DNA from 4 places in the Rahnella perminowiae genome. Region 3 is predicted to be linked to each of the others. Evidence: predicted binding sites of a transcription regulator. Region 3 holds the regulator's gene; each other region holds the start of a gene.
What was found. Region 3 encodes PhoB, which activates phosphate uptake and scavenging genes when phosphate is short. Its sites were predicted from a motif close to CTGTCATAAAACTGNCNNAT; they were not measured.
Positions count from the first base shown of each region.

Region 1: the regulator PhoB is predicted to act here: its motif matches at 1,105-1,124, upstream of J1781_RS09785 (heavy metal response regulator transcription factor).
Region 2: the regulator PhoB is predicted to act here: its motif matches at 1,203-1,222, upstream of J1781_RS13420 (phosphoethanolamine transferase).
Region 4: the regulator PhoB is predicted to act here: its motif matches at 973-992, upstream of phnC (phosphonate ABC transporter ATP-binding protein).

Region 1 covers NZ_JAFMOT010000171.1:9,481-11,687, forward strand. The annotation lists gene J1781_RS09775 (cytochrome b/b6 domain-containing protein) at 1-349, opposite strand, end outside; gene J1781_RS09780 (hypothetical protein) at 376-999, opposite strand; gene J1781_RS09785 (heavy metal response regulator transcription factor) at 1,213-1,887, shown strand; gene J1781_RS09790 (heavy metal sensor histidine kinase) at 1,880-2,207, shown strand, end outside.
Region 2 covers NZ_JAFMOT010000177.1:67,374-69,580, forward strand. The annotation lists gene J1781_RS13410 (DUF2891 domain-containing protein) at 1-143, shown strand, start outside; gene lpxA (acyl-ACP--UDP-N-acetylglucosamine O-acyltransferase) at 187-975, opposite strand; gene J1781_RS13420 (phosphoethanolamine transferase) at 1,334-2,207, shown strand, end outside.
Region 3 covers NZ_JAFMOT010000179.1:61,495-63,701, reverse strand. The annotation lists gene phoR (phosphate regulon sensor histidine kinase PhoR) at 1-985, opposite strand, end outside; gene phoB (phosphate response regulator transcription factor PhoB) at 1,008-1,697, opposite strand; gene sbcD (exonuclease subunit SbcD) at 1,925-2,207, shown strand, end outside.
Region 4 covers NZ_JAFMOT010000156.1:29,977-32,183, forward strand. The annotation lists gene dld (D-lactate dehydrogenase) at 1-826, opposite strand, end outside; gene phnC (phosphonate ABC transporter ATP-binding protein) at 1,033-1,869, shown strand; gene phnD (phosphonate ABC transporter substrate-binding protein) at 1,941-2,207, shown strand, end outside.

The sequences.
Region 1 (2,207 bases), on a different contig from region 3:
GAGGGAGCCTGAATGTCAGTGCACGAACGGTATCGCGCCAGACAGAGCGGGGCGAAAAGGGAAAAAAGTCACGCCTGAAATGATCGCTGAAAATACCCCACACCAGATAGAGCAGGGCATTAGCCGCCAGCAGCCACATCACCGCCAGATGCCAGGCTATATTGCCGCCCAGCCAGCCGCCGAGGGTAGTGTTTTGCGGAAAAGTGAAAGCGAAAAGCGGATCGGCGTTATAAATCCCCCAGCCGCTCATCACCATGCCGATCATTGCCAGCACATTGATCCAATGACAGATACGAACCGGCCAGGAATGGATCCGGCGTTTTCGGGGTAATGAGAGCTGAGGTTTCACGCTTAATCTCCTGTTGACTGGCCGGATTACATCGGAGGCGCGATGCCGTCTTTACCGGCAGCAATACCACGGGCAACCAGCGCACCTTTGTCATCTTTCATGGCAAACAATACGATTTTAGTGCCCGGTTTCAGCAGGCTGCGGTCGCCCGGTGCCAGCAGAACAACCGGCACATCGTCAGGCACGACGACAGTTTTCTCAGCATCGTGATATTTCACGGTCAGGGTGCGGCCGTTGCTGTTCACCAGCTTGCCGACGGTGCCGTTGGTCATGGTATTGATTTTGCCATCGGCGGATTCAAACGGATTGAAGCCTTCACCGCTGCCGCGCAGGCTGGGTGCGAAGACGTGGACCTCCAGCGCTTTCAGCGTGCCGTTAGCCTGCGGAACGGCTGCCGTCCCGATAAAGCTGTCCGCTTTGATATCGCTGATGTTGCCTTTGGTGACGGCATTGATTTTGGTCTGATCGGTCAGTTTAACGTCAAGTTTTTCACCCTGACGGGTGGTGATTTGTACTGATGAGTCATTAACTGAATCAATGGTTCCGCGTGTGGGTTTAATCACATTATCGGCGGCAAAAGCGGATGTCATTCCGCTGCACATCAGCAGGGAACCCAGTAACAAACCAGCGATACGTGTTGGTGCATTCATAATTAACTCTCCATTTTCCAGCGTTATTTCATTCTGTTAGATGAATCACTGAACCTGCCAGTGATGGATAACTTCCTTAAGAGTGGACGATAAACCGGTATTGGCTGATGACAAATTGATGACAAAATTGTCATCAAAGATGACTGACGAAACTGATAAACTTTCAGATGAATCATTCTTTAGGTGAATGGTCATACGGCGCTGGGGGCCTGAATGCGAATACTGGTGATTGAAGACGATGTCAGTACAGGCGACTACCTGAAAAAAGGACTGACAGAAGCAGGTTACAGCGTGGATCTGGCGCGTAACGGTGCTGATGGCCTGTTTCTGGCGCTGGAAGACGGTTACGATGCGGTGATCCTCGATGTTATGCTGCCGGGGCTGGACGGCTGGCAGGTGATGGAAGTCCTGCGCAAAAAAAGCGACGTGCCGGTGCTGTTTCTCACCGCCCGCGATGAGGTGCAGGATCGCATTCACGGGCTGGAACTGGGCGCTGACGATTATCTCATCAAGCCGTTCTCCTTCACCGAACTGGTGTTGCGTATCCGTACATTACTGCGCCGCCCGGCCACCCGCGAACCCGATATCTATTCGGTGGCAGACCTGAATCTTGATGTGTTGCGCCGTCGTGTCACCCGTCAGGATCAGGCCATTGCGCTGACCAACAAGGAATTCATGTTGCTGCAGTTGCTGATGCGTCGCGAGGGGGAAGTGCTGTCGCGGACGATGATCGCCTCACAGGTCTGGGACATGAATTTCGACAGCGATACCAACGTGGTGGATGTTGCCATTAAGCGCCTGCGTGGCAAAGTTGACCGCACCTTTGAGGTGAAACTTATCCATACCGTGCGCGGGATTGGTTATGTGTGCGAAGTGCGACATGACTGATCGGCAATTTACTCCACTCCCTGAGCGCGGCATGTCGCTGACGCTTCGCGCCACCTTACTGTTTGCGCTGATCGCCTCACTGGTCGTCAGCGCTGTTGGTTTTTATCTCTATTACTCGATGGATAAAGAACTGGTACGCCGTGCAGATTATCAGGTCAGCGGCCGCGTTCAGTATTTCCGTCATCTGCTTGCCAACGAATTTCCGCTGTCGCAGCTCAGCCGTAATCCCGGCCTGTTTGAAAATATGCTCGGTAACGAGCGCGATATCCTGACGTTTCGTTTGTCCGGTGAGAAGCCGCTGATCAACGTCAATCCATCCC
Region 2 (2,207 bases), on a different contig from region 3:
CGCTGCCAGCGGGTGATCCGCGTGCGGTCTTGCTACGTCAGACGGCAGAAGCCCATCTGCACAGCGCGCTGAACCATCTCGACAGCACCTATATGGGCGAGCACTGGCTGGCAACCTTTGCCCTGTTAGCACTCGAAGCCTGACAGCCCGTCACCTCTGTTCAGCCGCAGGATTACCGTAAACCCGTTAACGAATGATCCCGCGCGCTGAATGAAGGAAAAAAGCATTGAAGTGGCACAGTAACGGATATTCCGTGCTGAGCCGCTCAATTTCTGACTTTACCCGTTCAATCGTTTCCTGCCGGTGATAAAGCAAATCGTACAGATAGCGGATGATATTTTGCTGCGAACTGCCAGCCCGGCAAAATTCTGCTGTCTGCTCGTTTATCCCTTTAGGTACCGCGCGGTTTCCGCCTGCCATCACAAACGGCGGCACATCCTGCACCACACACGTATTGGCAAGCAAACGGGCTCCCGCACCAATAATACAAAACTGATGCACTGCGCTCAGGGCATCAATCCGCGCATCATTACCTAATAAAACATGCCCTGCCAGAGCACTATGTTCGCCAATGAACGTGGCATTTCCCACCTGGCAGTCATGGCCGAGATGGACACCCCGCTCAAAAATATTCAGATGCCCTATCCGGGTCATACCGCCGCCCTGTACAGTGCCTCGATGTAATGTGGCATGGCAGCCAATCTGGTTTCCATTGCCGATTTCCAGTCCGGTAGGTTCTCCGGCGTATTTCAAATCCTGACTGATTTCGCCAATGGATGAGCCTCTGCCAATCTGATTATCCCTACCTATTTTGGTATTGCCGTTGATGATGACATGCGAAGAAATGCATGTTCCTTCGCCAATTTGCACACCCGCTGAAATAACACAAAAAGGCCCGATAACCACTCGCGGCCCAATAATCACACCGGGTTCAATAATGCTGCTGGCCGCAATGATGGCCGAAGATGAGATCAAAACGAATATCCTTCTGACAGCCCGCAGACAGTCAGTGATGAATTAAACCGGTCAGGCATAATCAGGGAAAGACAAAATGAGCGGAGGGAAACGCGCTCAGAGAGGTTTAAACAAAGGGTGTTTCGTTGAACATCCACATCGCTACGCCGGTGAGCATAAGGCTTCATGCAAGAAAAGGCGGTCTCTTATATTTTATATATTTTCTGAACTTTTTCAGAAACGCTGCAGGATGAAGGATTTATGACGGGTAGATTAAGGCTTTCTTAAGCTTGGATGAATATTCTTATGAATATTCATTTCCGTACGTTATCTTTCCCTCACATTAACCCTGCTACCGTCATTTTGTTGGGAGTTTTCATTGCGCTATATATTTCCGAAGATCAGCTACTTTACGCTGACTTTATTGCTGACTCTGTATTTTACCTTTGTGGTTAACTTACCTATTTTGTTGCATTTTTACCGCATCTTAAATGCACTGCCCGCATACAATCTGGCTTTCGCCCTGAGCATACCGGTCGCGCTGTTTGCCGCACTGAACTTTGTGTTCACCCCTTTCAGTTTTCGCCCGTTGCTTAAGCCATTCTTCATTATCGTGCTCCCGGTCAGTGCCCTCGCCAGTTTCGCGATGATGACCTTCCAGGTCGTTTTCGATCGCGGCATGATCGAGAATATCCTCGAGACGCAATCTGCTGAAGCATCCTCATACCTGAATCTGAAAGTGGTGCTGTGGTTTGTCTTCACCGGCGTTTTGCCCGCGATTTTGCTTTTCCTGACACCGGTCAGCTATGAAAAAACACTGCTGCGCCGTCTGGGAGTACGCCTGGTGTCAATGGTGATTTCATTGCTGGTCGTTGCTTCCATTGCCGGCGTTTTTTACAAAGATTATGCTTCCGTTGGCCGTAACAACCGCACTCTGAATCTGGAAATCGTACCGACCAACTATCTTTACAGTGCGTTCCAGTACATGAATCACCGTTACTTCACACCGAAAATGCCGTTCCGGACTCTTGGTAATGATGCAAAACTGGTACAACAACCGGGGCAAAAACCCAATCTGGTGTTCCTGGTGATCGGGGAAACAGCACGGGCGCAAAATCAGTCGTATGAGGGATACGCCAAACCAACCAATCAGTACACGCAAGCCATTCCGGACGTGGTGTACTTTACGAAGATGACGTCATGCGGTACGGCAACGGCAATTTCTGTGCCGTGCATGTTCTCAAACATGAAAC
Region 3 (2,207 bases):
CGTTATACACCAGATTCGATACCGCACTGCGCAACTGATCTTCATTACCAAAGACGTTCAGTTTGTCATTAATGCGAAACACCACCTCATGCCGGCCGTTGCTTAACGTTTGCACCTCACGTTCGAGCATACCGAGCATCACCGGAATATCGACTTTCTCATGCAAATCAATATTCGCTGAAGCTTCGATTTTCGACAGCGTCAGCAACTGCTTCACCAGCCCGTCCATTCGCCGCGTCTGTTCCTGCATGGTATCCAGTGCTTTGGTGCGGAAAGGTTCTTCCAGTTTGGCGTCTTCCATCATTTCCAGATATCCCTGCAATACGGTCAGCGGGGTTCTCAGCTCATGACTGACGTTAGCAAAGAAGTTACGCCGTGCACCTTCGAGCTGGCGCATCTGTGTGACATCGCGTGCCACCATCAGCAGTTGCCCTTCTGAATAAGGCATAACGCGAAACTCGACGTAATGCTCATTATTGAGTTGCAGATTCAGCGCCCGGCTGAAATCGCGGGTCTGGATCCACAGCCGGAATTCCGGATAACGCAGCAGGTTGAAGATATGTTGCCCGTTATCTTCCGGCCAGCGGAAACCGAGCAGATCCTGCGCCAGCCCGTTACACCAGAAAATATTGCCTTCTTCCGTGGTCAGCACCACGGCATCTGGCAGCGATTCAGCACCGCTGCGAAAACGTTTGATCAACTGACCTAATTCACGACGCCGACGCCGGTTGCGCATCTGCATCTGGTTAAGCCCGTAGAACAGCGGCTCCCAGCTCCAGCGGCCGTTCGGCGGCGTAATACTGCGGTCAAGCCACAGCCAGTGAGAGAGTTTGAGCTGGTTGTAATAATTCCAGCCCAGTGCCGCAACCAGCGACACAAACAGGAGCCAGCCGAAATGACCGACGAAAATACCGAGAATTAACGCTGGCAGACAAAAGAGAAAAAATTCGCCGGCCAATCGTTTCCATGACAAACGTTCTAGCACACAGATTCTCCGCTGTGAGGACTCAATAACGCGTTGAAAAACGGTATCCGGTACCACGAACAGTCTGGATCATTCTGTCATGTCCGCTGGTTTCCAACGCCTTACGCAAACGACGAATATGCACGTCTACGGTGCGATCTTCCACATAAACGTTAGTGCCCCAGACGTTATTGAGCAACTGTTCCCGGCTATAAACACGTTCAGAATGCGTCATAAAGAAGTGTAATAACTTAAATTCTGTCGGCCCCATATCAAGCGCCTGTTCGTTGGCCATCACCCGGTGAGACGAGGGATCCAGGCTTAAACCCTGCATGTCGATCACTTCTTCCACCGCCATTGGCGAGATGCGACGCATCACCGCTTTAATGCGGGCAACCAGCTCTTTCGGGGAAAACGGTTTGGTGATGTAATCATCGGCACCGACTTCGAGGCCACGCACCCGATCTTCTTCTTCACCGCGTGCGGTCAACATCATTACCGGAATTTCGCGGGTCAGCGCCTCACGTTTAAGATGCTTAATAAACTGAATACCGGAACCGCCAGGTAACATCCAGTCGAGCAGGATAAGTTCAGGGTAAGGTTCAACAAGCTGCCCAATCGCTGAATCAAAATCCTCAGCTTCTACGGCCTGATAGCCATTTTGTTCCAGTACAAAACACACCATTTCACGGATTGGAGCTTCGTCTTCAACCACCAATATACGTCTAGCCATCGTAGGTCCTGCCAATAGGTTAGCGATCTTTTATTTGATTGCGGGCGCCATTATGCGTCAGTTTTGTGACAGATTTATGAATGAAAAGAATGGTTCATTACAGTCAAATATGACAGATAATTAGCGGCCATCTCGCTGAAATTGGACTGATTTATCGGGGACATCTCCCCCCGCCGACGTTTATACTTTGCCCCATTGTCGTCATCCAGGGTTCATACAGGAGTCTCATGCGCCTGATCCACACGTCAGACTGGCATCTTGGCCAGTACTTTTTCACCAAAAGCCGTGCAGCCGAACATCAGGCATTTCTGCGCTGGCTGACCGGTCAGGTGCAGCAACATCAGGTCGACGCCGTGATTGTCGCGGGTGATATTTTCGATACCGGATCACCGCCCAGTTATGCCCGCGAATTGTATAACCGCTTCGTGGTGGAATTACAACAAACCGGCTGTCAGCTGGTGGTACTGGCTGGCAACCACGATTCCGTCGCAACACTTAATGAATCACGCG
Region 4 (2,207 bases), on a different contig from region 3:
CGATGTAAAAAACCTGCTGTTGTGTTTCTGCCGGAAAGGTATCCAGCCGTACGGCGAAAACGGCCAGTTTACCCGCACAACCGGATGCTTCAAATAAACGTCGTTCATCCGCGTTGAAACGCGATGGTGTATCCGCATCAACTTCGCGGACACGAGAAGCATAATCATGATCCGAGGCCAGGCGCTGATCATGCGTGATATCGGTTTCACGGTAATCGCCTCTTTCGAGACGTGTGAGGATTTCTTCCGGCGTTTCGCCAAGGTTAATTCCCAGATGGTTAATCAGTTGCAATTCACCCTGCACATCGATCTGCGCATACAACGCCATTTCGGTATATGCCGGTCCGCGTTTCACCAGCGATCCGCCGGAATTATTACAAATCCCGCCGACCACCGACGCGCCAATGCAGGACGAGCCAATCACCGAGTGCGGTTCGCGGTTGTAGGGTTTGAGGATCTTTTCCAGTTTGTAGAGCGTGCTGCCGGGAAAACCGATCACCTGATGGCCACCGTCGAGTAACTGGATCTGGTCCAGTTTCAGTGTGCTGAAAATAACAATGTCGCGGTCATAGTCGTCGCCGCTGGGCGTCGAGCCTTCGGTCAGGCCGGTATTGGCGGCCTGCATAATGACAATCTTATCGGCGGCGATACAGGCCTTGAGCAGTTGCCACTGTTGCAGCAGCGTTTGCGGAAAAACCACCGCCAGCGCTTTGCCGCCACCGGAGCGGAACCCTTTACGATAGCGTTCGGTATTGCTGTCGCCGGTCAACACGTGGCGGCTGCCTGCAATCTCTTTCAGCGCGGCGATGAGTGACTGATTATCCATTTCATCTTCCTTTTTTAATGTGATGCCATCTAATCATAGGTTTAAATGATACTTATTAAGTTAAACGTCATTCGGGATATGGGTTAGGTAATTTCACTTAATCTGTTGCATTTTTGTCATGCGCTGTCCATTAAATCGTCATTGATGTGTCATAAAACTCGCGCTTAATGAACGCCAGATAACGAAAGCAACCGAGAGACAGCATCATGGCTCAAGCTCAACTTAAGCTGGCACAGGCTGAATATCCTCAGACCGGGCCACAGCATCTGAACAAGGTTCTGGACGTCAAGGGTCTCGTGAAATCCTACAAATCAGGTCAGCGTGTCCTGAATGACATCAATTTTGATCTCCATGCCGGTGAATTCGTGGCGGTAATTGGCCGTTCCGGCGCAGGTAAATCCACTCTGCTGCATGTTCTCAACGGGACTATCCCGCTCACAGAAGGCAGTGTGGTATGCCATTACGAAAATGGCGAACAGCAGGAACTGGCAGGGCTGACCGGCAAAGCGTTGCGTCGCTGGCGCTCGTGTTGTGGCATGATTTTCCAGGATTTCTGTCTGGTACCTCGTCTTGATGTTCTGACAAATGTGTTACTGGGGCGTCTCAGTCACACCTCAACGTTCAAATCATTTTTTAATCAGTTCGACGACGAAGACCGTGCCCGTGCCATCTCTTTGCTTGAATGGCTGCACATGTTGCCGCATGCGTTGCAGCGTGCCGAAAACCTTTCCGGTGGCCAGATGCAGCGGGTAGCGATTTGTCGTGCGCTGATGCAGAACCCAAAAATTCTGCTGGCTGATGAACCGGTGGCGTCACTGGATCCGAAAAATACCCTGCGCATCATGAATGCGCTGAAAAAAGTCAGCGAAGAGAATATTGCCGTGATGGTCAATCTGCATTCGGTTGAACTGGTGAAAGATTATTGCACCCGCGTTATCGGCATCGCGAAAGGGCAGATTATTTTCGACGGACATCCGGATCAGTTAACTGATGATATTTTGCATCAGTTATACGGTGAAGAGCACGACGCTATAAACAGTTAAATAATAATGTTATTTATTTTTTTGCAGTGCTTATTTCTACTTTCACTCAATCTACACAAGGTCATTATTTCATGAAGAAGTTATTACGTCTGGCAGTCTTCGTAGCAGGTTCTTTTACCGCGATGCACAGCATGGCAGAAGATGCTCCTAAAGAATTAAACTTAGGTATTTTGGGCGGGCAGAATGCCACTCAGCAAATCGGTGATAATCAGTGTGTAAAAGATTTCTTCGATAAAGAATTAAATGTGGATACCAAACTGCGTAATTCATCCGATTATTCAGGTGTTATTCAGGGGTTGTTAGGTAAGAAAGTCGACATGGTATTAAGCATGTCACCT